DNA from 2 places in the Caproiciproducens puteiluti genome. Region 1 is predicted to be linked to the other one. Evidence: riboswitches for the same ligand, from Rfam matches in the RefSeq annotation. Region 1 holds a riboswitch; the other holds the start of a gene.

Region 1 (12,077 bases):
GTCCGCAAGCGCCTTTGTTATCTGGCGACAGATTTCGGAGCCCTCCCGCTCATTGGTGGCGGCGAACGATTCATTGAACAGAACCAGAGCTCCGGGAGTCAGGCGGCCGGCAATCTCACTCATGCGGGCAAGCTCCTCGTCCAGCTTCCCGCTTGTCATCGTGGTATCCTCCTCTTTTTTGAAGTGCGTAAACACACCGTTCCGTATCGGCACACGGTAATTTTGCGCGCCGACGAACATCCCGCACTGCATCATAAGCTGTGCCTGCCCGATGCTTCTGAGAAAGGTGGATTTTCCTCCCTGATTGGCTCCCGTGATGATATAAAGCCGCTGATCCTCCGCATTCAGTTCGTTTCCCGTTACCCCCGAGTCCTTTAACAGGGCTAGACTGACATCGTACAGCTCCTTGTATTTCCGGCTCTCCGCTTCTAGCGGGAGCAGCTCGGGAATACAGGTCGGCATACCCACGGCCCGGAGCCTGTCGTATAAATTCAGGCAGCCGACGTAAAAGGCAAGCTCCTTTTGAAGGATAACGAAAAAGCTTTCCACGTGCTCCGCAGACTGTGCCAGCACATTGATGCTTTCATTCATCGCACGGGCGCGGCGGTTGCCGAAATCGGAAGCCCCCGCGTCGTCACGGGGCGCGAGCGTAAAAGACGGGGCAAAATGCCAGTGACGCCAAAAATGCGTTTTCTCTTTGCGCCGCATCACATAATCAATTCCCTGATTGTAATTGCCGAGCCCGGCGCTGATCAGCATCCCCTTTTCATCCTTCAGCTCATTCAGAAGCGAATGAATCTGTAAAAAATAATCGTCGCCGAGCTCCTGCCACAGCATGGAGATAAAATTTTTGAAGCCCTCGGAATGAAAATTCCTCATATCCGCATCGGTGGCATTGCGCATTTTCAGCAGCATTTCCGTGTATATTTTCAATAAATCGACTGCGCTGGAAAAATTGCTGGATAAATTCTGCCGTGTGGACAGCCACGACCAGGATTTGTGTTTCCGCTCCATTGTCTCAACCGTAATATCATAAAGCTTTCTCACTGTTTCGGGGTTGTTGATGCAGTCCTTCAGGACCTCCTGACGATAGCGGATTTCCCGGGCAGTCTGCAAAGGACAAAACAGGGCCGAACTGCACACCTCCCGAATCATCGTGTCGTCCTGTGCCATGGCCGAAAGGATGCGGGCAAATTCAAGATCGGCGATCAGCGTGTCTTTCCCAAAGCAGGGTTTTTGCTGCGGATTGAAATCCGTATCCTGATCCATCAAGTGTACTTTCAAAATTTCAGCCTCCCTTACGATGATCGTATAATCCGCCGCGCAGCCTTTCGCAGAGCCGCTCATAGGTCAGCCCGTATTTTCCCGCGATGTGCATCGCATAGGCAAGGCCGTCGGGCGGCCTGCGGGTAATCCGAAAAGTCCTTACCGCCGGGTCGTCCTCCCGGACCGAGCTCATCATGCTGACCGTTTCCTCCCCGTGTGCGGCCAGTTCATCGATAAAGGTGACGCACACGGCGGGAGCACCCAGCTTCGCAAGGGCGTCCATCATGCGGCCCCCCAGCAGCAGCGCGTCCGTCAAAGTGGTGGAGGAAAAAATCTCGTTGATGATGAGAATGCTCCGGGAGGTCGCGCGTCCGAGAAGCTCGTGAAGACGTTCGAGATCGTCCTGCAGTTTTCCGTTCTGGGTGGACAAATCCTCCTCCCGCCCAAAATGGGTGAGGATACTGTCAAAAAGGAGAATCGCCGCCTCCCTTCCCGGCACGCACAGCCCCAGGCAGGAGAGATAATGGATCTGTCCGAAGGCACGCGCAAAGGTCGTCTTCCCGCCCTGATTGGGACCGGTCACGACAATGATCCGCTCCGGTGTATTCAGCACAAAATCATTCGTCACCGGCTGCCCGGCACCTCCCATTGAGGAAGCCAAAGCCAGATCAAAACCGTCCCTGTCGTAAAGGTGTTCCGCGCTTTCGCACAATTTCGGGTAACAGAACGGAAGTCCCTTCTCACGATGCGGCCGGATATACTCCAGCCAGGAGAGGTAGAACTGAATTTCACGGGAAAACCGCGCGACGGTCGGGTCGATAAAATCCAGATACTTCGAGCAGAAATGGTCCAGATTCTCAAAAATGTCCCTGTACCATGAGGCGACCATATTCAGCACGGCCGCCTCCACATGCTGCGCGGACGGTTCTTCGGAAAGCTTGCGGCGGTAATTTGTCTCGTCCCCCTGACGGAATTTGTCGAACAGCCTGAGAATTTCCTTACTGTGATCTTCCTGCCCTTCATATTTCCGGACACGGATGACCCCGTTTTTGATCAGCATGCAGTATTCCACGGAAGAAAGCTGTTCGCGCAGTCGGCCGATCTGTTCCCGAAGCTCCGTGAACGCCTCCGTACCCGTATAGGCGGCCAGATACCACATAAAACCGCGCAGGCCGTCCGAGCAAAGCGTCCGGTCCCGCAGCCTGTCTGTCAGCCCGGCAAGCTCCGTGCAGTAGCTGTCTGCACAGTCGAGCAGACGCCCCTTAGTCAGATAATGATTTTCATAGCTGTTTTCGGACGTGAGCGATTTTTTGATGGCTTCCATGGATTGGCTGAGGCGATATACGGATTGCGAAAAGTCGGAAAAGAAACCGCGCAGCCCGTCGTCTTCCAGCTCCCGCATGACTTCCTGCCGGTAGGTAATGGTATCGCCGTCGCGAAGCGGCGTGTAGAAGAAGCCCTCGAGCCCGTATTCCTTGCTGCTGTTCAGGATCGGCCGGAAGATCTGGTCAAGATAAAGGTCCCTGAAGCAGTCCGGCGCAGCTTCCTTTCTCGGTTTTTTCCACTGCTCCTCAGCCGGAAATAAGATACTGTAAAACACATTGCACACCTCTTCCTGTTTTTCAGTGCTTTGCCGCATACTCGGCAAGACGCCGGAGCGAACCGGTCATATCCTCGTGATGCACCATTACCTGCGGCGGTGCCTTCAGCCGTACCGAGGAATAATTCCAGACCGCGACGATTCCGGCTTTTACCAGCGCGTCGCATACCGGCTGCGCACAGCTTCCGGGCGTTGTGATCACTCCGATTTTCGCGTCCAGCCGGCGGCAGATTTCATTCAGTCTATCAATAGGGTACACCGGCTTTCCGTACGCACCTTTTTTGATGATTTTCGGATCAACGTCAAACCCGGCAAGAATATCAAGGTCGTATACGGAATAGCCCGCATAGCTCATCAGCGCCTTTCCCAGTTTCCCCACACCGACGAGGACGACGGCGTCTGTTTTCCTGGACTGCCGGACGGCCTTCGGGCCGGGGACCGGATTGATTCCTTCCATGCCGCACCTTCTTTTGCTTTTCATGATGCAGAAGCCACCGCGCTGCTGCGGCCTTTTCCGGGCACCACAGCCTGATAACGACAAAAAAGCCGATGGCTTCCAAACAGAAGTCATCAGCTTTCACGCATTTCGGTATTACCGCGGGAGTACTTCATTCCCAAGGCTATTATAGAACATGCTTCTGCAAAAATCAATGGGCAATAAAATTCCGTTTAGTGGATGACGCTCCTTACATTTTTCTTCACAAGCCGCACGTAAAGGGAGAAAAGGTTGAAAAATCCGTCATAACTTGCTATAATCATAAACGGGAATGAAGTTCTCCCCTAGCTTTGCTAAAATTGCTTTTCAGCTGATGACTTCTATGGTAATCATAGAAAGTGGTCAGCTTTTTATTTTTTCCTTTCACAAAAACAGAAAAATTTACAGTTCAGGCCCTGTTTGTAAAATCAGGAATGCAAATAAGGCCTGGTCGCAGCAACTGAAATGCCAAATTTGGGGGTATCTATGAAAAAAAATATCGCTGTCGCGATCGGAGGGGCGGCCGGAACTATCCTGAGGTATGTGGTCCATCAGCTTCCGCTGCCCTTTGACGAGCTTTACCGTCCCATTCTCACGATCCTGATTAACGTAAGCGGGAGCTTTTTACTGAGCTTTCTGACCATCCTGTTTGCAAAAAAATTCCCGGTGAGCGCCGAAGTGCGCCTGGGCATCACCACGGGCCTGTTAGGAGGATATACCACGTTTTCGACCCTTTGCAAAGAAGCTGTTTTATTGGGCCTTTCCGGGGATGTTTTTCTTTCGGCGGTTTACGTTTTCGCTTCCGTCCTGCTGGGCCTTGCCGTCGCGTGGCTCGGGATCAAAACCGCAAAGCGGATGGAACGGAGGCGCGCCTGATGGATTTCGTCTTACTGAGCGTCGGCGGCGTCTGCGGCGCGATCGCCCGCTATCAGATCGGAGCCGCCTTTTCGAAAAAACAAAATCATACGTTTCCCTTCGGCACCTTTTTCATCAACCTATCGGGCGCATTCCTTCTGGGAATTTTTTGCGGGCTGGGCATCGGCGGAAATTCCTATCTGCTTCTGGGCGACGGCTTTTGCGGCGCCTTTACCACTTTTTCCACCTTTACCGTGGAAAGCGTGCAGCTCATGCAGCACGACGCCGTCAGGGAGTCCCTATTGTTTATCGTATTGTCGCTGGCAGCCGGTCTTCTTTGTTTTTTGATGGGTTACGGAACCGGGAAGCTTTTTTGAAACGAGCGGGGAGACGCCGTTTCCCCGAAAATCATTGATTTTACGGAGGTGTGGTTATGAGAAGGGTTTTACTTCCGATCGACGGAACAGCGCGGAGCCTGAAAGCGGTCGATTTGATCAAATCGCTCTATACGACGGAGGATGTGAGCATCGTACTGCTTATGGTCCGGGAAGACACGGAAACGATGTATTCGGAAGAGGAACTGCAAAAATCCAAAGCGCAGCTGAAATCGACCTTGGACGCGGTGGCCGGACAGCTGCCGGGCTATCCCGTGCGAAAGCAGGTCGTTTTCGGGCGGGCCGGCGACCAGATTCTCGAATGTGCGGAACAGGACGAAATTGATATTATCGTGATGACCAAATCCACAAAGACCGGCCTGTCCCAGAAAATCGGCTCGGTTGCAGCCTACGTCGTAAAATACGCGAAATGTATCGTCATGATTGTGCCGGAAAATATGCCCCGTGAAAAATCGGCGGGGAACGTGCTGAAATGCCGGCATATGGACGATATCGTTACGCTGAGCGGTCAGATGAGCTTCCGGTCCAGCTCCTGTCTGCTTCCGGTGCAGGCGGGAAAATGCGTGTACAGCATCACGGTGCTGGAGGGAAAGCTGCGCCTGAACCACAGCGCCTACGACCCGGACGGCGGCACATGGTCCGCCCCGCCGCGAAACGGCCAGCCGGAGCATTATGACCTGAAAAAGGGAGAGGAAAGAGAAATCCGTCTGGAAGCAGGTATTGCATTCCGTCAGCTCGACCAAATCGAGGTCGTCAACCCGAGTATGACGTCTCTGCTGAAATTTCACTATATCGCACGGTTTGAAAGCCTGGAGGAATAACCGGCGTTATAGGCCGCGTCTTATTTCTCACCTGAAATCCCAATATTTATATGTTGAAAGACCAGAAAATAAAGACAAGGCATGATACCTTGTCTTTATTTTTTAGGAAGTAGTGCAAATGGATTTTTGTCGCTGATGATGAACGGCGTTGTCGGCCCTTTGTACGGTTACGGCATATTGTTCCCGGCACAAAGGCAGAAGGGATGTCCGGAAGGGTCTATCATTGTTACAAACTCACTGCCCCCGAATTGTGACGCCGCTTTCGTCGCACCGAGAGACTGAGCATATTCAACCGCTGCCGGGACATCCGGCACCTGAAAATCGAAATGCATCTGTTTTTGCTGTTTCCCTTTTTCTTCCGGCCATATGGGTGGGACATAATGCTCTTCTTCGATAAACAAAAACACAATCCCATTTTTATTGCACAATGCAGGACGGCCAAACATTTTCCGTTTTTCCCATCCAAGCAATCTGTGGTAGAATTCGCACAGCCTTTGTTCGTCATCGCAGTCAACCATTACATTGCCCAAGCAGATTCCGTCAATCATAAGAACTCCTCCTGTATAAGTTTTTGCGGTCGCATGCCTGATAATTTATCCCTATTATAGCATATGGCAGTCCAAAGAAGGCGAAATCTCATATTGAAAATCAGGATGCCGTTGTCAGGGCGTCGGCTGGGATGTCAATCATATCTTAAACCACATGATGCTCTTTCAGAAGCTTTTCAATGTCGGTGCCCTGGGTTTTTTTCAGAAGCAGCTTCATGGCAAGCCTCTCTTTGAACCCAAGCTCCATATCGGTAATTTTCTTGCCGTCGCGCAGGTATACGGTGGAATTCAGCAGGTCCCGCACATCATACACGCTGCCCCAGACCTCCGGCACGCCGCGGTCGATGTTCAGCAGAGTATACACCGCTTCCATGCCGGTGCGGATGGAATATTCGGTGGTGAAAATGGTGTCGCGCGCGGTCTCGGCGAACTGACCGAGGAAAGCGAAATTGACGGCGCCCTTCGGAACGACCAGAGGACGGTCCCCTTTTGCCCTGGGCATGAAGAACGCGGTGATGTACGGCATCATGCAGGGAATCGTGTTGGCGCTCTTTTCGGCAAGCCCGGGGATTTCGGATTCCGGTACTCCCATATGATACAGCCACTCCATGCAGATTTCCTTGCCGGTGCATTCCCGCATGCTTTTTTTGACGTAGTTGCCGGGCTTGTCGCTGAACAGGCCGTAAGTCCAGCCCACAAGCTGCCCCTTCGGCTGGGAGCGGAACTGCGGCTGACGGTTGAACGTCCAGCTTAAAAGCCAGTTTGAATCCTTTGCCGTGACGATCCCGCCGGTGACCACCTTCCCCGAGAACGGGTCGCGCTTGCAGATTTTCTGAATATACGGAGGAATCTTGCCGTCCAGGGTGGTGACGGTGGCGCTCATCCAGTTGCTTTGTTCCGGATTATGGCAGAATTTGTCCGGATGACCGAAGGACGGGTCCTGTGCGGCGATCTTCCGCCACATATCCCAGCCGCCGCCCGCTTTGATTTCCGTGTTGAATGGGGCAGGCTCGTTCTGGCCGCCGAGGGAGGAATTCTCCACGCAGCCGCCGTTGGTGATAAAGATCAGATCGTCCTCGGTCAGATCGATATTCTCCGTCTTGCCGTCACAAAGAACGATCACGCGCTTCGCCGTTTTTTTGTCCTTCTGAATATCGAACTCCACGCTGACGACCCTGGTGCCGTAATGGAACTGCACCCCGTTGGATTCCAGATATTTGATCATGGGCAGAATCATGGACTCATACTGATTGTATTTGGTAAAACGCAACGCCGTAAAATCGGGAAGGCCGCCCACATGATGGATAAAGCGTTTGATATACAGCTTCATCTCCAGAGCGGAATGCCAGTTTTCAAAGGCGAACATCGTGCGCCAGTACATCCAGAAGTTGGATTTCAGGACCTCGTCGCTGAAATACTCGTCGATGCGCTTATTGTAAAGCTCTTCGTCGGGAGTAAAGAACAGCTCCATGATTTCTTCCGCGCCCTTATCCGAGAGCCCGAATTTTTTGTCGGTGTGCGCGTCCTCCCCGCGGTTGACCGTTGCGCGCATCAGCGAATAGTTCGGGTCCTTCTTGTTCAGCCAGTAGTACTCGTCGAGCACGCTGATTCCTTCCGTCTCAATGGACGGAATGGAACGGAACAGGTCCCACATGCATTCGAAATGGTTATCCATTTCCCGGCCGCCGCGCATGACATAACCCAGATTCTCATAGAGATATCCGTCGCAGGCTCCGCCCGGAATCGGGTCCTTCTCCAGAATGTGGACATGGCTGCCCTTCATCTGCCCGTCGCGGACAAGGAAACAGGCGGCTGCCAGCGCAGCGAGGCCGGAGCCTACAATGTAAGCGGACTTGTGATCGACGCCTTCCGGCTTAACCGGGCGTGCGAAAGCTTCATAATTCCCGCTGGAATAATACATAAAAGTTACCTCCGTTTGTTTTGGTTTCTGAAAATATTGTATCCATTCCGGCAGAAGGATTCCATAAACAGAAAACGCGCCATGATGAAAATTTCATCACGGCGCAAAAATTGTAAAAAGTTTTATCATTCCGGGCATTTTGATAAAGAAATATCCGTGCGGTAGTTGTCCAAAGCAGAGGTGATATTGCCGTGCACCAGCGAGCTGAGCCGGTCGATGATCGTCTGAGGCTCCTCTTTCATGCCGTTCTTGATCCAGTCCAGCATCAGTCCTACAAATCCGTATTTATAGAAATCCGCAATGAACTTTTTATCCTCGTCACGGACGGCCATGCCCTGCGCCTTTTCTTCGACGACGCCGATCAGAAGATCATAGGTCAGCTTGTACAGATAGATTTCCACCTGCTCCTGGCTGACGGAATGATAGACATTCAAGATAAACGGCTTGTTGGCAAGCACCGCTTCAAAAATCTGCAAAAATCCCTGCTGCCAGGTATCGTATGTCTTCTTGCCTTCCAGAGCCTTGGTCGCATCCTCCACGCACGACCATTCCACCAGATCGAAAATGTCCTTGAAATGGTAATAAAAAGTCATGCGGTTGATGCCGCAGTCCTCCGCAATGTCATTGATCGTTATCTTATCCAGCGGCTTCTGTAGCAGCAGGTTTTTCAGGGAAGCTTCCAAAGCCCGTTTTGTTGTCTGAGACATACGGAGCACCACCTTGTATCTTTCGATTTTTAAAACCCTACGATTGATATATTCTTTGCTGTTTCAGGTATAGCATACAATAAAAACCGGTGCTGCGCAAATACATCATATTAAATTGTCATGCTTATCAACGCGCCTTTCATGGAACTCCCGGATCAAATTTTAGACAATAATCGCTCCGAAATGCTGATGAAGGCGATGCAAACCCAATACGCGCCGCTATTTTTGATATTCCATCCAATCACCCGGCTGGCAGTTTAAGCAGTCACAAATTTTTTCGATAACAGCAACCGGTAAATGTTTGGCTGTATTCGTGCAGATCGCTGATATCGTCGGCGGCCTGATTCCAGTATTATCTGACAGCTGTTTTTGCGTCATTTCCCGTTTTGCTAACATAACTTTCAAAGTTATTTTCAATGGCATATCATCACATTCCTTTTGCCGTAGTGTACCACATTATAAATATAAAATCAATACGATATGCGTTATAAACATTTACTAAATTTGATAATTTTATACGAATGTAATGTTTACAAATTACGTAATTCGTAGTATACTATAATCATAGGCAAGCAGCGGGACCAGTTTCCTTTTCCCTTTATAATTTTACTATAGCGCATTAAATTATTTAATGTTATAATATAATGACAACTCAGGATAAAGGAGTCTTAACATGGCTTTTAAACTTGATAAATCCAGCCAGTCCTTTCCCCTCTATGTACAGATTGCAGAAGATCTTCAATATAAAATACTGTCCGGCCAATGGAAGGACAACGAGCAAATCCCCCCCGAGATGGAGCTGTGTCAGTTATATGATGTAAGCCGGATTACTATCCGAAAAGCCATCGATCAGTTGGTCAACCAAAAATATTTGTGCCGCGAACGCGGGAAGGGGACCTTTGTCAGACCCGAATCGGAGTCACAGAAGGATAATTCCACTCTGGTACAGAGTTTTACTTCTGAAATGAGTGAGCGGGGCAAGGCGGCAATCACCCATCAAGCGGATGTTGCGCTGATCAACGCCGACAGGAAGCTGTCTGCTTTTCTTCATCTGGACATTGGAACATCAATTTTACAGCTTAAAAGAGTCCGGGGAACCGAAGACAACCTTTTTTCCTATTTTGTAACCTGTATCCCGTATCTTTCCGGGTTTTCCCTGAATTCGAAAGATTATTACGGATCTCTGTATGAATATCTGAAGCAGTTCGGCATTGTCATGAATTCCGAGAAAGAATATATTGAAGCCATCAGTCCGCCGTCCGAAGTCCAGAAAGTATTGAATATCAGCTGCAATACACCCGTCTTAAAGCGTGTCCGCTTTACTTCCTGCATCGAAAAAAATTTTTTCGAATACACGGAATGCTTCTATATCGGAACGGAATATCGGTACTATATAGAAATGATGCGCAGGGAATAAGCGGCAGAGCGACGTGTCCGGGGAATAAGAAAGCCAGCGCCTTTTAGGCGCTGGCTTTCTTTGAGGAATGAGGAGGAACTGTCTCGATATGTTTATATTCCGGGACCTTCTTTCATAAGGCCCGCCATCTTTTGGAAAATGGCGTTGCCGTCCGCATTCCCACACCAAAGCTTTTCCAATTTCAATATGAGCTCTTCCGGGGCCAGGGGACTTTCCTGCAGTCCGTTTGCCGTCTGGATAAGCTCCTTTAAAAATACAAGTCCGTCATCGGTTGGAACCCCGAACTTTTCAGAACGGAGCAGCGGATAAACAAAACGCTCTTCCAGAGACAATTTTGGGAAAAGGTTTCTCGCTACCGTGCCGAGCTCCCGGGGAATCTCAGGATTTGCCAGACGGCGGCGGTAGCAGTCCGCCCAGTAGTCCAGCTCTTCTTTCGCAATTCCGTATTCTGCATTCAGCAGATTTTTCAGCAGCGTCAAAAACGGTGCTACGGTCGCGTTTACTCCGTCGTCACCGGCTGCTTCATACAAATATTTTTTTCCTTTTGACAGGGCAAAAAAGCTGACGGCGTCCGCATAGGAATTCATCAGGTACCTTTTTCTCGCAAAGCGGGTGCCGATGTCGTACACAGAGGTGATATACTCCATTCCCGTTTGCGGAAGCACGTTCCGGTCAACGCTGCATTCGTGGAACCGCTCCCCGGTGACAACGCCTAAATCCTCCTTTGAAGAGCAGATCCGGTCGACGATCGTGTCCGGTATCCGAATATGACGGAGCCTCTGTTCCTGCTCTGCCGTAAGGTCATTGCCCAGCAGCAGACTTTGAAAATAGGAACCCACATGCTCGATGTTTTCGCAGCAGATCACCCTTTTTTCGTCCGTGTCCACATCTTTCCAGGCCTTCAACAGGGTCGCCGCCACATATTTCAAGTTTTCCCTGCGAACGGAGGTGGTTATCGTATCGGTCTGCTTCAAAAGGGAGATCAGCTTTTCTTCTTCCCGAACACTTGATAAAGCGTCCTGAAGCGGGATCGTCCGGTATCGGTTTTCCTGTGCGTCGCTGACGTCCAGGGTATAAGACATTTTCTTTCGTATCGTTTTGAGCAGGGCCTCGTTGGTGTCCACCAGGATCACCTGATATCCGCTGTCCACCAGCATGGGGATCACCAGTCCGCGCCCCAAAGCGCCGCCCCCAAAATGTATTACAGTTTTACCCATCATTTTTCCTTTCCGGCTTTTTAAGGTTGAAAATTGTCCCAGACCGCCTGAACGGACTGCGGATTTGTGACGAAAGAAAACAGCTCCCTGTTTTCCTCGTACTGGCTGTAGATCGGCACTCCGGTCTTCAGTCCGAATTCCGGGTACCCGCGCGCTTCCCTAGTTTCCAGACGGCCGTCCGCATATTCCGGATTATGCACGAAGGCAATTTCGCCGTTCCTGACCTTCGGGAAAAAGGCCACCCCCTTGTGGGCCCGGACACCCCGGTAATCAAACCCGTAATCGCGGACGCACCATGCCCCGAAAAGCATGGCTTCCTTCACGGAAGCATTGATCGTACAGTGGGTCCATCCGGGAGGGACGATCACGACGTCGCCCGCCATGGCATGAACGGCGAAGCATCTCCCGGGATGGTCCTCCGCGGATTCCTGCATATAAATATAAGCTTCCCCGGACCAGATTTCATAGACCTCCGGGGTGGAGGCATTGCAGGACGGTGAGACTGCATGAATATGTCCCTGGCTGCGCACCGGTTCTTCGCCGACGACGCCCCCTTGAAAAATCATGGCGCCGTACAGCAGATTTCTCTGGAGCAAATCCCCCCGATCCTTTATCTTTCCCACGTCCATGGCGACCGCATAAACAACTTCCGGACCGTCTACAGAAGGGTCACTCAAGCTGGGGCGGATATCGTCCAGCTTTCTTCTTTCTATTTTGGGGCCGAACACACCGACGCCGTAGATGAATTCCAAATTCTGAAGATCCGCTTGAATGTCAAATCCTGCTTTCAAATCCCATACCTCCTACTAGACTCTCACAAACGCCTGAATAACGGCTACTTTTTTCCCGACGGAT
Region 2 (12,077 bases), 1.2 Mb from region 1:
CGGAGGAATCGTTTTCGTCTGGGTGCAGATATTCTGGATATAGATATTGCTGGCCTGACTGCCCAGAACATGGTTTTTCCGGCGGTTGGCCTCGATGATGAAGCCGAGGACGTCGGGCGCGGGCTCCTTCATCTGCTCGTCCGGCCGCTGCAGATAGTATCCCTGCGCGTACTGCACCCCCAGATCGATCAGGGTAGCGAGCTCCTCCTGCGTTTCCACCCCCTCCGCGACAAGGCTGATATTGGCCACGTGAGAAAGCTCCGTCATGCTTTTTACAAGGGCAAACTTAATGCTGTCCTTATCGATATTGCGGATGAGATTCATGTCCAGCTTGATGTAGTGCGGGTTGATGTCGCTGATCAGGTTCAGCCCGGAGTACCCGGCGCCCGCGTCGTCGATGGCGATTTTGTAGTTCTGGTCCTTATAATGGGAAACGGCCCCGTGAAAGCCCTCCATGTCGGAGGCCGCGTTCCGCTCCGTGATCTCAAAAATGATATCCTCCGGCACCGCGCCGTAATTTTTCAGATATTCCTTGGTAAAGCCCTGTCTGAATTTCGTGTCGTGCATCACATCAGGATTTACATTGAGAAAAAGCTTCTTTTTCAGCGTGATCCCCGTCTTCAGATAGGCTGTCTGGAGCGCCGTGGACCGGCAGAGAAGCTCCAGGTCCCAAAGGCGGCTGCTTTCCCCGGCGATCCGGAACAGCTCCTCAGGATTTGCGATGGCGCTTTCACAGGTAACCCTGCTCAACGCCTCATATCCGATTACGGAACCGTCGCGCAGGGATACAATGGGCTGAAAAACAGTCTTAATATATTTCCCATCGATAATTTTATCCAGTTCCGATTTCATTTTTTCATCCATACCCTTTTCTGGCTACCTCCAAAACAGAATGTTGATCCATGATGGTACCTGTGCCGCCGAAAAAACGGCGGCCTGTTTTTTTGGAACATCATGCCTGCCGTTTATACAATATCGCCTGAACCGGCGCTGTTTCATTAGGATTCGGTTAAAAACTGTTAAATTCTGCAAAAGTTTCATCGGTCTCATTTTATCAGGAAATTTGTATAAAATCAAATTTTGGAAATAAAATATAACCGGATTTCAGCAATTTCCCGGCATATCCGGTACAGCGGAGTTGCAGCGAGGGGATGTTTGACTTTTTTTGATTCCTGTGCTATGATTAACTTCTAAAAATATGATAAAAACGTTGAAAGAGACAGTAGGATCCAGACAAAAAGCAAAGCGAGCCGGTGACAGTGAGAGTCCGGCCTGAGTCGTTTATTTCCGAACATCACTCTTGAGTTCCAGGCTGAAAGAGTTCTTCGATTAAGCTTTGGCGGTCTTCCCCCGTTACCGGGAACACATATGACAGTATGCAGCAATAGGTGGTATAACGAAGCGAAGCTTTCGTCCTGTTCTCAGGGCGGAGGTTTTTTTATTTTGGGAGGTTTCAGCAATGTACGACAAGGTTCCTGCAAATTTAAACTTTGTAGAACGCGAAAAAAAGATTGAAAAGTTCTGGGAAGAAAACAAAATCTTTGAAAAGAGCATCGACAGCCGTAAAGACGGAAAGACCTATATGTTTTACGACGGCCCGCCGACAGCGAACGGCAAGCCCCACATCGGCCATGTCCTGACAAGGGTCATCAAGGATATGATTCCCCGCTACCGGACGATGAAGGGCTATCAGGTTCCCCGGAAGGCCGGCTGGGACACGCACGGGCTTCCCGTGGAGCTGGAGGTGGAAAAACTCCTTCATCTGGACGGCAAGGATCAGATCGAGCAGTACGGGCTGGAACCCTTCATCAAGCAGTGCCGCGAAAGCGTGTGGAAATACAAGGGGATGTGGGAGGATTTCTCCCGGACCGTCGGCTTCTGGGCGGACATGGAGCACCCTTACGTGACCTATGAAAACGATTATATTGAGTCCGAATGGTGGGCCTTAAAGCAGATCTGGGAAAAGGGCCTTTTGTACAAGGGCTTTAAAATCGTCCCCTACTGCCCGCGGTGCGGGACTCCCCTTTCCAGCCACGAGGTGGCTCAGGGGTACAAGGACGTCAAGGAAAAATCCGCGATTGCGAAATTTAAAGTAAAGGGCGAGGACGCCTTTATTCTGGCGTGGACAACCACCCCCTGGACACTGCCGTCCAACGTGGCTTTGTGCGTGAATCCCGACGAAAGCTACGTGAAGGTAAAAACGGCGGACGCCGTCTATTATCTGGCGGAAGCCCTTGCCCCCAAGGTGCTGGGGGAAGAATACACCGTACTGGAAACGTATGTCGGAAAAGATTTGGAATATAAGGAATACGAGCCGCTCTTTGACTTTGTGAAGCCGGACAAAAAGTGCTGGTACGTCACCTGCGACCGCTACGTTACGCTGACGGACGGCACCGGTGTGGTTCATATCGCGCCCGCCTTCGGCGAGGACGACGCGAATGTCGGCCGCAAATACGACCTTCCCTTCGTGCAGCTGGTAGACGGGAAAGGCGAGATGACCAAAGAGACCCTTTGGCCGGGCATGTTCTGCAAGGACGCCGACAAGGAAATCCTGAAGAACCTGAACCAGCGCGGGCTTCTGTTTTCCGCGCCCGCCTTTGAGCACAGCTATCCGTTCTGCTGGCGCTGCGACACCCCGCTGATCTATTACGCCAGAGATTCCTGGTTCATTAAAATGACGGCAGTCAAGGACGATTTGATCCGCAACAACAATACCATCCACTGGATTCCGGAAAGCATCGGCAAGGGCCGCTTCGGCGACTGGCTGGAAAACGTGCAGGACTGGGGCATCAGCCGCAACCGCTACTGGGGAACCCCGCTGAACATCTGGGAATGCGAGTGCGGGCATAAGCACTCGATCGGCAGCATTGAGGAGCTGAAAGCCATGTCCCCCAACTGCCCGGAAGATATTGAGCTGCACCGGCCGTACATTGACGCGGTGACAATTACCTGCCCGGAATGCGGCAAGCAGATGAAACGCGTGCCGGAAGTGATCGACTGCTGGTTCGACTCCGGTTCCATGCCGTTTGCGCAGCATCACTATCCGTTCGAGAATCAGGAGCTTTTCCATCAGCAGTTCCCCGCCGACTTCATTTCCGAGGCGGTGGACCAGACAAGAGGATGGTTCTATTCCCTTCTTGCGATTTCCACGCTGATTTTCAACAAGGCCCCGTATAAAAACGTCATCGTCCTCGGCCATGTGCAGGACGAAAACGGGCAGAAGATGTCCAAATCCAAGGGCAACGCGGTCGACCCGTTCGAGGCGCTGGAGACCTACGGCGCGGACGCGATCCGCTGGTACTTCTACAGCAACTCCGCCCCCTGGCTCCCGAACCGTTTCCACGGCAAGGCCGTGACGGAAGGCCAGCGCAAATTCATGGGGACGCTGTGGAACACCTATGCGTTCTTCGTACTGTACGCGAATATCGACGAGTTCGACGCCACCAAATACACCCTGGACCGCGGCAGCCTGACCGTCATGGACAAATGGCTGCTGTCCCGCCTGAACACCTCTGTAAAAGCCATCGACGGCCATCTGGAAAACTACCGGATTCCGGAGGCGGCGCGCGCCTTACAGGATTTTGTCGACGAAATGAGCAACTGGTATGTCAGAAGAAGCCGCGAGCGTTTCTGGGTCAAGGGGATGCCGCAGGACAAGATCAACGCCTACATGACGCTGTACACCGCGCTTGTCACCATAGCGAAAACCGCCTCTCCCATGATTCCGTTCATGGCGGAGGACATTTACCGCAATCTGGTCTGCAAGATCGACCCCTCCGCGCCGGAAAGCGTCCATCTCTGCGATTTTCCGAGCGTCGACGAAGCCCTGATCGACACGGAGCTGGAAGAAAACATGGAGCTGGTGCTCGACATCGTCGTGCTGGGCCGCGCGGCGAGGAATACCGCCAACATCAAGAACCGCCAGCCGATCGCGAAAATGTATGTCCGTTCGGAAAAGCCGCTGAGCGAGTTCTACCGGACCATCATCCGCGACGAGCTGAACAGCAAGGAAATCCTGTTTACCGAGGATGTCTCGGACTTCACCTCCTACCACTTCAAGCCGCAGCTAAGAATTCTGGGACAGAAATACGGCAAGAAGATCGGCGAAATCCGCACCGCGCTCGCCGGACTCAACGGAAGCGCGGCAAAGAAGGAGCTTGACGCCAACGGTGCGCTGACCCTCTCCCTTTCGGACGGGGAAATCTCCCTGACCCCCGAGGAACTGCTGATTGAAACCGCGCAGGCCGAAAATTACGTTTCCATGGCGGACAACGGAATCACGGTGGTCATCGACACTCACCTGACCGAAGCGCTGATCGAAGAAGGCTTTGTCCGCGAAATCATCAGCAAAATCCAGACCATGCGCAAGGACGCGGGCTTTGACGTGACCGACCATATCGTCGTCTATGAAAAGGGAAACGACCGGATCGCGAAGATTATCTCCGACAATCTAGCCTCCATTCAGAACGATGTGCTGGCCGAAGAAGTCAGGCTGAACGAGATGGCGGGCTTTGCCAAGGAATGGGATCTGAACGGCGAAGCCGTAGAGCTGGGCGTTCAGAAAATCTAATGTAAAATAAATTTGCGGCAGCCGCCGCATTTCCACAAGATTACGTCGCCCCCCGCCTTTGGCGGGGGGCGACGTTTGTCCCGCAAACTGAAATGGAATTGCCGTAATTGCACAGGACAACAGTTTTGATAAGAAAGAAATGCACCTGAAAGAGGGGTTTTAAAAGCCCGCTCAAGGTGCATTTTTTATGCATTATTTTGTTGAAGGGTTATTGAGCAACAGTTCCTTCAGTCAGGACAGCGCGTACAGGGCCGCGCGTTTCGCGTGGATTTCGGTCGTGTCGAACAGCGGCACGGGCGTGTCCTTCTGCTGAATCAGCATTCCGATCTCCGTACAGCCGAGAATCACGCCCTGCGCGCCCCGCTCCGACATTTTCCTGATGATTTTCAGGAACGCCGCTTTCGATTCGTCGGAAACGATGCCGAGGCAAAGCTCCTGAAAAATCGTATGATTGATGAATTTCCTGTCTTCTTCATCCGGAATGAGGACTTCCAGATTCTTTTCCGCCAGCTTTCCCTTGTAAAAGTCCTGCTCCATGGTGTAAATGGTTCCAAACAGGGCTACTTTTCTAATTTGATTCTGCAGGAGCTCCGCCGCGGTCACCTCGGCAATGTGAAGCACCGGGATGGAAACGGCGCTTTGAATCTGCCCCGCGACCTTATGCATGGTATTAGTACAGAGCACAAGGAAATCGGCGCCGCCTTTTTCCAGACTCCGCGCGGCGGAAGACAGGATTCCCGCGCATTTTTCCCAGTCGCCCTCCTCCTGGCACTTTTCTATTTCATGAAAATCCACACTGTAGAGCAGACATTGAGCGGAGTGGAACCCTCCCAGCTTCTGCTGAACCGTGCGGTTGATGATCTGATAATAACCGACGGTGCTTTCCCAGCTCATTCCGCCGATCAGGCCGATTGTTTTCATATTGACTCACCTCCCGATACTCTTCTATTACCTGCTCAATTTTTTCAAATCTATTCTTCCACAAACAAAGGGGTAAACCGGAACTCCGTACAGTCCACCAGCCCCCTGTCGGTCAGGCGCAGTTCGGGCAGGCAGGCAAGCGGGATCAGCGCCATGGTCATAAAGGGAGAAACCATGCTGCACCCGATCTTTTCCCACGCCTCGCTTAGCTTTCCGACGATTTCAGCCATTTCCTCCACCGGCTTGTCGTTCATCAGGCCGGCGATCGGGAGCGGAACCGTCCCCAGAACCTTGCCGTTCTGCACGGCGGTCATTCCCCCGCCGCACGCGATCAGCGTATTGGCCGCCAGCGCCATGTCCTCGTCGTTGGTGCCGATCACCAGCAGGTTGTGCGCGTCATGCGCCACGGTGGAAGCCATGGCCCCGCAGCGGATACCAAACCCTTTGACAAAGCCGAAGCCGACCTTTCCCGTTTCATGGTGCCGCTCGAAGACCGCCGTCTTCAGGACGTCCTGTTCAACGTCGGAACCGGCCCGCCCGTTTTCCACTCTGAGTGAAACATGCCGTTCGTAGGAACCGACCCTGGCGGGGATCACTTCAATGACGCGGGCGGTCACCCGGTCGCCCTTCGCGGGAATGGCAAAGGACTCCGGCGTAATGGGATTTTTGATATGCATGGATTCCGTCGCCCATTTCGGGTAATGATAGGGCGGAAGCTCCGCGGCAAGCTTTCCGTTTTCCGCCGCAACGGCGCCGTTGATCAGCACCCGTGTGATGTCCAGCTTGTCCAGACTGCCGATAAAAACAATATCCGCGCATTTCCCCGGCGTAATGGACCCCAGCTCATGGTCCATCTGAAAGCACTGGGCGCAGTTGATGGTGACCATCTGAATGGCGGTCATCACGTCGATGCCCTCTTCCACCGCGCGGCGGACGATGTGGTCCAGATGTCCCTGGCTCAGCAGGGTGTGCGGATGGGTATCGTCGGAAATCAGCACCCCGAACCGGGTGTCGATTTTATTTTCGGTAATGCTCTTCGCCACCTCATGAAGGTCGCGCCACGCCGAACCTTCCCGCAGCATGGCGTACATGCCGAGCCGCATCTTCGCAAGCGCGTCCTGCGCACGGGTGGACTCGTGGCAGCAGCGCACGCCGGAAGCAATATAGGCGTTCAGCCCACGCCCGGTCTCCGGCATGGAGTAATGGCCGGTCACGATCTTGCCCGCCCTGAGCGTTTCGGCGACCTCGCCGTGCATCTGCGGGTCCGCGTTCAGCACGCCCGGAAAATTCATCAGTTCCCCAAGGCCCACCACGCTGTCCCACCGCATGGTCTCGGCGATCTCCGCCGGACCGATGGAGGAACCGGTATCCTCAAAGCCGGGAACGGCGGGAACGCAGGCGGGTGTGGTGACCATTGTTTTCAGCGGAGTCCTTTTGGAGTCCTCGATCATGCAGGAAACCCCGTCCAGCCCGAGGACATTGCAGATTTCATGCGGGTCCATATAGATTCCCACCGTGCCGTGGGGAATGACCGCCCGGGCGTATTCCCCCACGCTCATCATGGAGGACTCCACATGCATATGCCCGTCCAAAAATCCGGGGGCGATATACTGACCGGCTGCATCCAGGACGGTTGTGCCTTCTCCGATACAGTGCTTCGCGTCGCCGACAAGGGCAATCCTGCCGCAGGAAATGGCCACATCGGTATCCGGCAGAATTTCCCCGGTACAGACATTCACCAGCCTGGCGTTGATAATCACGGTTTCCGCCGGAACGGCGCCCTGCGCGACCGCGGCAAGCGTCCTGCCGGATTCCCACAGCGGAGAAGTACAAAACTTGTTAATCATCACAGCACCCCTTAATCTGTTTTTCATTCTATATTAAACGTCATCAAAATGCCTGTCAAGCATCTTTTACTGCCTTAAAATAAAAAAGACGCTCCGCAGCGGTCAAAAGCCGCCGGAGCGTCCGTCCTTCACAGGGAGAGATCAGGGGTTGGTCCCGCCGAATTTTTCAGTGTAAGCGTCGATGCTTTCCTGTACAATCCGTTTTGCGTCCTGCACGCTGCGGATGTAGTCCACCGCGGTGGCCTTGCCCTCCAGCTCCTTATACACCGCAAAAAAGTGAATCATTTCGTCAAAAATATGTGAGGGCAGCTCGTCGATGTTCCGGTATTCGTTGAAGGTAGGGTCGCCGAACGGAATCGCGATGATCTTGTCGTCCACGAAACCCCCGTCCTCCATGGAGATCACCCCGATGGGGTAGCAGCGCACCAGAGAGAGCGGCTGAATGTCCTCGGAACAGAGCACCAGCACGTCCAGCGGATCGTGATCCGCCGCGTAGGTACGCGGAATAAAGCCGTAATTCGCCGGATAATGCGCGGAAGTGTACAGGATACGATCCATGGAGAGGAAGCCGGATTCCTTATCCAGCTCATATTTCGTCTTGCAGCCCTTGGGAATTTCAATCACCGCGAAAAAGCTGTCCGCATGAATTCTGTCCTGAGAAATCTCGTGCCAAATATTCAAAAAAGTCCCTCCTGCATATTCAATTTTCTGATTTGTAAATAAAAAAGCCGACAACCCGCTGTGCATACCACAGAAGTCATCAGCTTAAAAAGCAATTTTAGCGTTCGCTACGGGAGAACTTCATTCCCTGTTTTTATTATAGCACAATGAAAAACATCCTGTCAATAAATAGAAAAAAGAGAGAACCGGAAGAAGCCCCTCAGAAGGATTCTCATTCCTGCTCAAACCACCGCACACAGTCGCGCCCTTCATTTTTCGCCAGGTACAGCGCCTTGTCCGCGCGATTGATCAGGTCGTACAGGTTCACCAGCTCCTTTTTTCCTTTCGCGATGCCGATACTGACCGTCACACGAATATCGTCGTGGCCCTCATAGGAATAGCTGCAGCTTCTTACTTCCCTGTTCAGCTTTTCCGCCAGCCGGCTGACGGACGCCTTTTCCATATCCTTGAGGAAAATGAGGAATTCCTCGCCGCCGTAACGCCCGACCACCGCGCTGACCGGGATACACCGTTTGCAGATATTCGCAATATTTTTAATAATTTTATCCCCGAACAGATGGCCGTACGTATCGTTGATGGTCTTAAAAAGATCGATGTCCAGCATCATTGCGTAAAAATCGCAGCCGGCTTCTTTGGCCGAAATATATTCCATAATGCCGAGCTTCATCAGCTGCCTTCGGTTGTAAATACCGCTCAGCTCGTCATACAGGGCAAATTCTTTGATTTTTTCATAGGATTTTGCGTTTTGAAGCGCTAAAATCGACTGCTCCGTATAGATATCCACCAGTTCCAGGTCGCCGACAGAAATCTCCCTGCTTTTGCTGACAATCATCTTTATAACGCAGAACAGATTTTGATTATAGTAAAGAGGCTTTGCAATCAGGCTTTTCCCGTCCTTGTCCCGGGTGTAAAGATCGTGCATGCGAACCTTTTCGCTGCCGTTTTGGCTCCCGGGCCGATTTTGATCCCTAAGGACGATTTTCCCGGAATGCCTGCGGCAGACCACTTTTTCATGATTCCGTTTGGTCACGATGTAACCCAGGTTCTCATTCACCCGCAAAACCATGACGGCGCTTTCAAATTCGATAATCTGATATAGATTTTCCAGAATGCTGACCAGAAGGTCCTCGGTTTCCAGAGCGGAAACCATCGCTCTCAGCCCGTTGTTCAGTTTTTCCGTAATGCTCCTTTGCTTCATTTCATATTCCAGCTTCAGATTTTTGATTCTGACCTCATTCACCAGCTTTTCGTTCAGAAGGTCGCTTTCCCTGAATCTTCCCACCTGCAGGAAGACCTGAATGAATGTGACGACGAGCATTGCAATCGGAGTGTAGTAAAGGCTGATTTCGGTAAGCCCGTTATTTTTCAGGATATCCACAACGGACAGGAAAAACAGGAGCAGGACACTCAAAAGGTTGATTTCGGCGCTTTCGTATTTTTTTCTCATGGCACGCACCAGCGTCACAAGACAATTGGCAACGGCGACGGGAATCATCACTTCCAGCAGAACAACGGGATAAATCATATACCGGGCCGGGAGAAAAATGCCCACAAAAACAATGGCGAACACCGCTGCTCCGCTGACGCGCATAAACCTCCTGCTCGACAGTCCTTCATACTGATAGTAAAAAAACAGGCACATCAGCTGAATCACCAGGAAATTGACCAGGTACAGTTTAGTGTTGAATTCAAAATTGATGCCGGGGAAAATCTTATTGAAATAGCACTCGCCGTAAAGCAGCGGGCGCAGAGAGATGGCCGCTGCAAAAAGCGCCAGACAGATATGGGCCTTGTCGTGAGAACGCACAAAATACAGCAGAAGGAAAAACACCGCCATTACAAACAGGGATGAAAAGAGAAAGGTGTCCATAAACAGGCCCTGATCGCCCAGCCGCTGGATCTGCTGCTGGGTTCCCACCACAACGGGAATCGTCAGGCCGGAACGGAAATAATCGAAGTTGGAAACCTCTATCAGAATTTCCGTGTCTTCCCGCTGCGTCTGAAAGAAAACCGACTGCGTCGTCCACTCCGGCCTGGATTCCGCCGCGTTTTTCCCGACCCGTCCGCTTTCGAAGCGCACGTTTCCGTCGATCCACAGCCGGTAGGAAGAACCGATCTGGGGAATTTTCACCCCAAGAAAGAGGCCCTTCCGTGCTTTCAGCACCACCCGGTAGACGGCGTATCCTTCCTGTGAACAGGCTTGATTGTCCGCATTACGGTACGCCGTCCAGTTTGCGGGAACCTGAACCAGCTGTTTGTTGTCCGCATCCGTTATTTTCCCCTGGGGGCTTACCTGCCGTCCCCAATAAAACTCCCATGCCCCGGTCATTGGAACAGGTGAGGAAAGACCGGCGCTGCCGATATCCAAAACGCCGTTTGAAACAACATTCCCGCGCCGGCCGGTCCCCGAAAAGACCGAAAGCAGAATCAGGCAGAAGGATACAATCAGCAGCCCGTCGGCAAATTTGATAAACCTTTTCATGGATACCCCCCAAAAACACAAAAACCGCCGGCCGGCACCCGGCCGAAAATCGAACCGCATGGTTTTCGGCGTTACAGTATCCGGTTGGTATATTAATGAATACGACTCTGCTATATGTACTACAGCATTTCCAGTGAATTCTTCAACAAGGTTGTGTTCCTCCCCCGCCTTCAGCGGGGGAGGAACACATTTTGTCTCGCAAGCTGAAATGGAATTGCCATAAAAACATCTATATTTTAGCACAGATTTCTTTCAATAACTATATCAGGTCTTAAATTTGTTAAAATTTTCCATTTTTGATCCTGCGTTTTCTTTATGTATTCAGCATTGCCAGTGGATTCCGCAGCAGGGTTGCGTTTCTCCCCCCGCCTTCGGCGGAAGAGAAACGTGTTTTGTCTCGCAAACTGAAATGGAATTGCTGTAGATCAGACAAACGCTGAAAAGAAAAGAGACGGAAATCCGATTTGGAATTTCCGCCCCTCCAAGCTCGTATTTAATTTTCAAAACTTGAGAATCAATGAGTTCAGCCAAACTTATCTTTGGGTCTTCATAAAGGCATTACTGCACGGATCATGATAGGTTCCCAGACTGATCTGTTCAACTTAACCATCTCCCAATATTCATGATTAAATCTTTGCTTGCCAATCTGTTTTTTTAAGGGGTACTGATTCACCAGGAATCATTCAATGTACCCAGGACTTATTATGTGCGCCCGACTCGTTTTTATTCCGCTGTCCCGAAGAGAAATTAATTCCCATAAGTGGAAGCTTTTGCAAATTTTCTTTGAAACGCTTTCACGATTTCCACAATCGGAATCACCGAGAAAGCAAGCAGCAGAGCGACCGAATACTCCAGCAGGGAGATTTCTTCAAACTGGAAAGCGAACGCCAGAGCGGGGATATAGATCACGGCCGTGGTCAGCAGCAGCGACACGAGCATAGCACCGATCAGGTATCCGTTCTGTTTCCTCATGCTGAAAATCGAATGGCGCTGGGAACGCATGTTAAAGGAGTGGAAAATCTCCGCCATCGACATGGTCAGAAAAGCCATGGTCATGCCGTCGGCGCTGTTGGTGATTTCCCAGATTCCGGACTCGAGAAAATGGCCGATGAAATACGCGGACAGGGTGACAATCGTGACCAGAACCCCCTGATAGGCGACATCCGTGCCGAGTCCTCCGGCAAAAATACCGTCGCGGGGATTGCGGGGACTACGCTGCATGAGGTCTTTCTCACCCTCCTCCATCCCGAGCGCCAGGGCCGGGAAGCAGTCGGTAATCAGATTGATCCAGAGCAGGTGCACCGGCTTCAGAATGACAAAGCCCAAAAGCGTGGCGACAAAAATGGAAAGCACTTCGCTCAGGTTGGAAGCCAGCAGAAACTGAATGGCCTTCCGGATATTGTCGTAGATTCTTCTGCCCTCTTCCACCGCGGAAACGATGGTGGCGAAGTTGTCGTCCGCAAGCACCATGTCCGCCACGTTTTTGGTGACGTCGGTGCCCGTAATTCCCATGCCCACGCCGATATCGGCGCTTTTGATCGACGGGGCGTCGTTGACGCCGTCGCCAGTCATTGCG

Evidence for each region. A riboswitch is a leader RNA that binds a small molecule or an ion and turns the genes downstream of it on or off. The one in region 1 is predicted to bind fluoride.
Region 2: it holds a riboswitch for fluoride, as region 1 does, so the genes downstream of both, ACRQU7_RS13785 (inorganic diphosphatase) here and ACRQU7_RS00335 (fluoride efflux transporter FluC) in region 1, are expected to answer to the same signal.

The regions. Positions count from the first base shown of each region.
Region 1 is NZ_CP194790.1:60,052-72,128, reverse strand. It holds gene ACRQU7_RS00350 (MutS-related protein) at 1-1,284, opposite strand, end outside; gene ACRQU7_RS00345 (MutS-related protein) at 1,289-2,866, opposite strand; gene ACRQU7_RS00340 (redox-sensing transcriptional repressor Rex) at 2,889-3,347, opposite strand; fluoride riboswitch at 3,421-3,491, opposite strand; fluoride riboswitch at 3,621-3,692, shown strand; gene ACRQU7_RS00335 (fluoride efflux transporter FluC) at 3,828-4,217, shown strand; gene crcB (fluoride efflux transporter CrcB) at 4,217-4,573, shown strand; gene ACRQU7_RS00325 (universal stress protein) at 4,630-5,412, shown strand; gene ACRQU7_RS00320 (VOC family protein) at 5,580-5,960, opposite strand; gene ACRQU7_RS00315 (oleate hydratase) at 6,106-7,881, opposite strand; gene ACRQU7_RS00310 (TetR/AcrR family transcriptional regulator) at 8,007-8,588, opposite strand; gene ACRQU7_RS00305 (helix-turn-helix domain-containing protein) at 8,808-8,984, opposite strand; gene ACRQU7_RS00300 (GntR family transcriptional regulator) at 9,262-10,005, shown strand; gene ACRQU7_RS00295 (hypothetical protein) at 10,098-11,222, opposite strand; gene ACRQU7_RS00290 (glucose-6-phosphate isomerase family protein) at 11,243-12,013, opposite strand; gene ACRQU7_RS00285 (class I mannose-6-phosphate isomerase) at 12,029-12,077, opposite strand, start outside.
Region 2 is NZ_CP194790.1:2,831,889-2,843,965, forward strand. It holds gene ACRQU7_RS13765 (GGDEF domain-containing protein) at 1-852, opposite strand, end outside; gene ileS (isoleucine--tRNA ligase) at 1,460-4,570, shown strand; gene ACRQU7_RS13775 (aspartate/glutamate racemase family protein) at 4,802-5,491, opposite strand; gene ade (adenine deaminase) at 5,542-7,338, opposite strand; gene ACRQU7_RS13785 (inorganic diphosphatase) at 7,480-8,019, opposite strand; fluoride riboswitch at 8,083-8,156, opposite strand; gene ACRQU7_RS13790 (sensor domain-containing diguanylate cyclase) at 8,231-10,501, opposite strand; gene ACRQU7_RS13795 (cation-translocating P-type ATPase) at 11,249-12,077, opposite strand, start outside.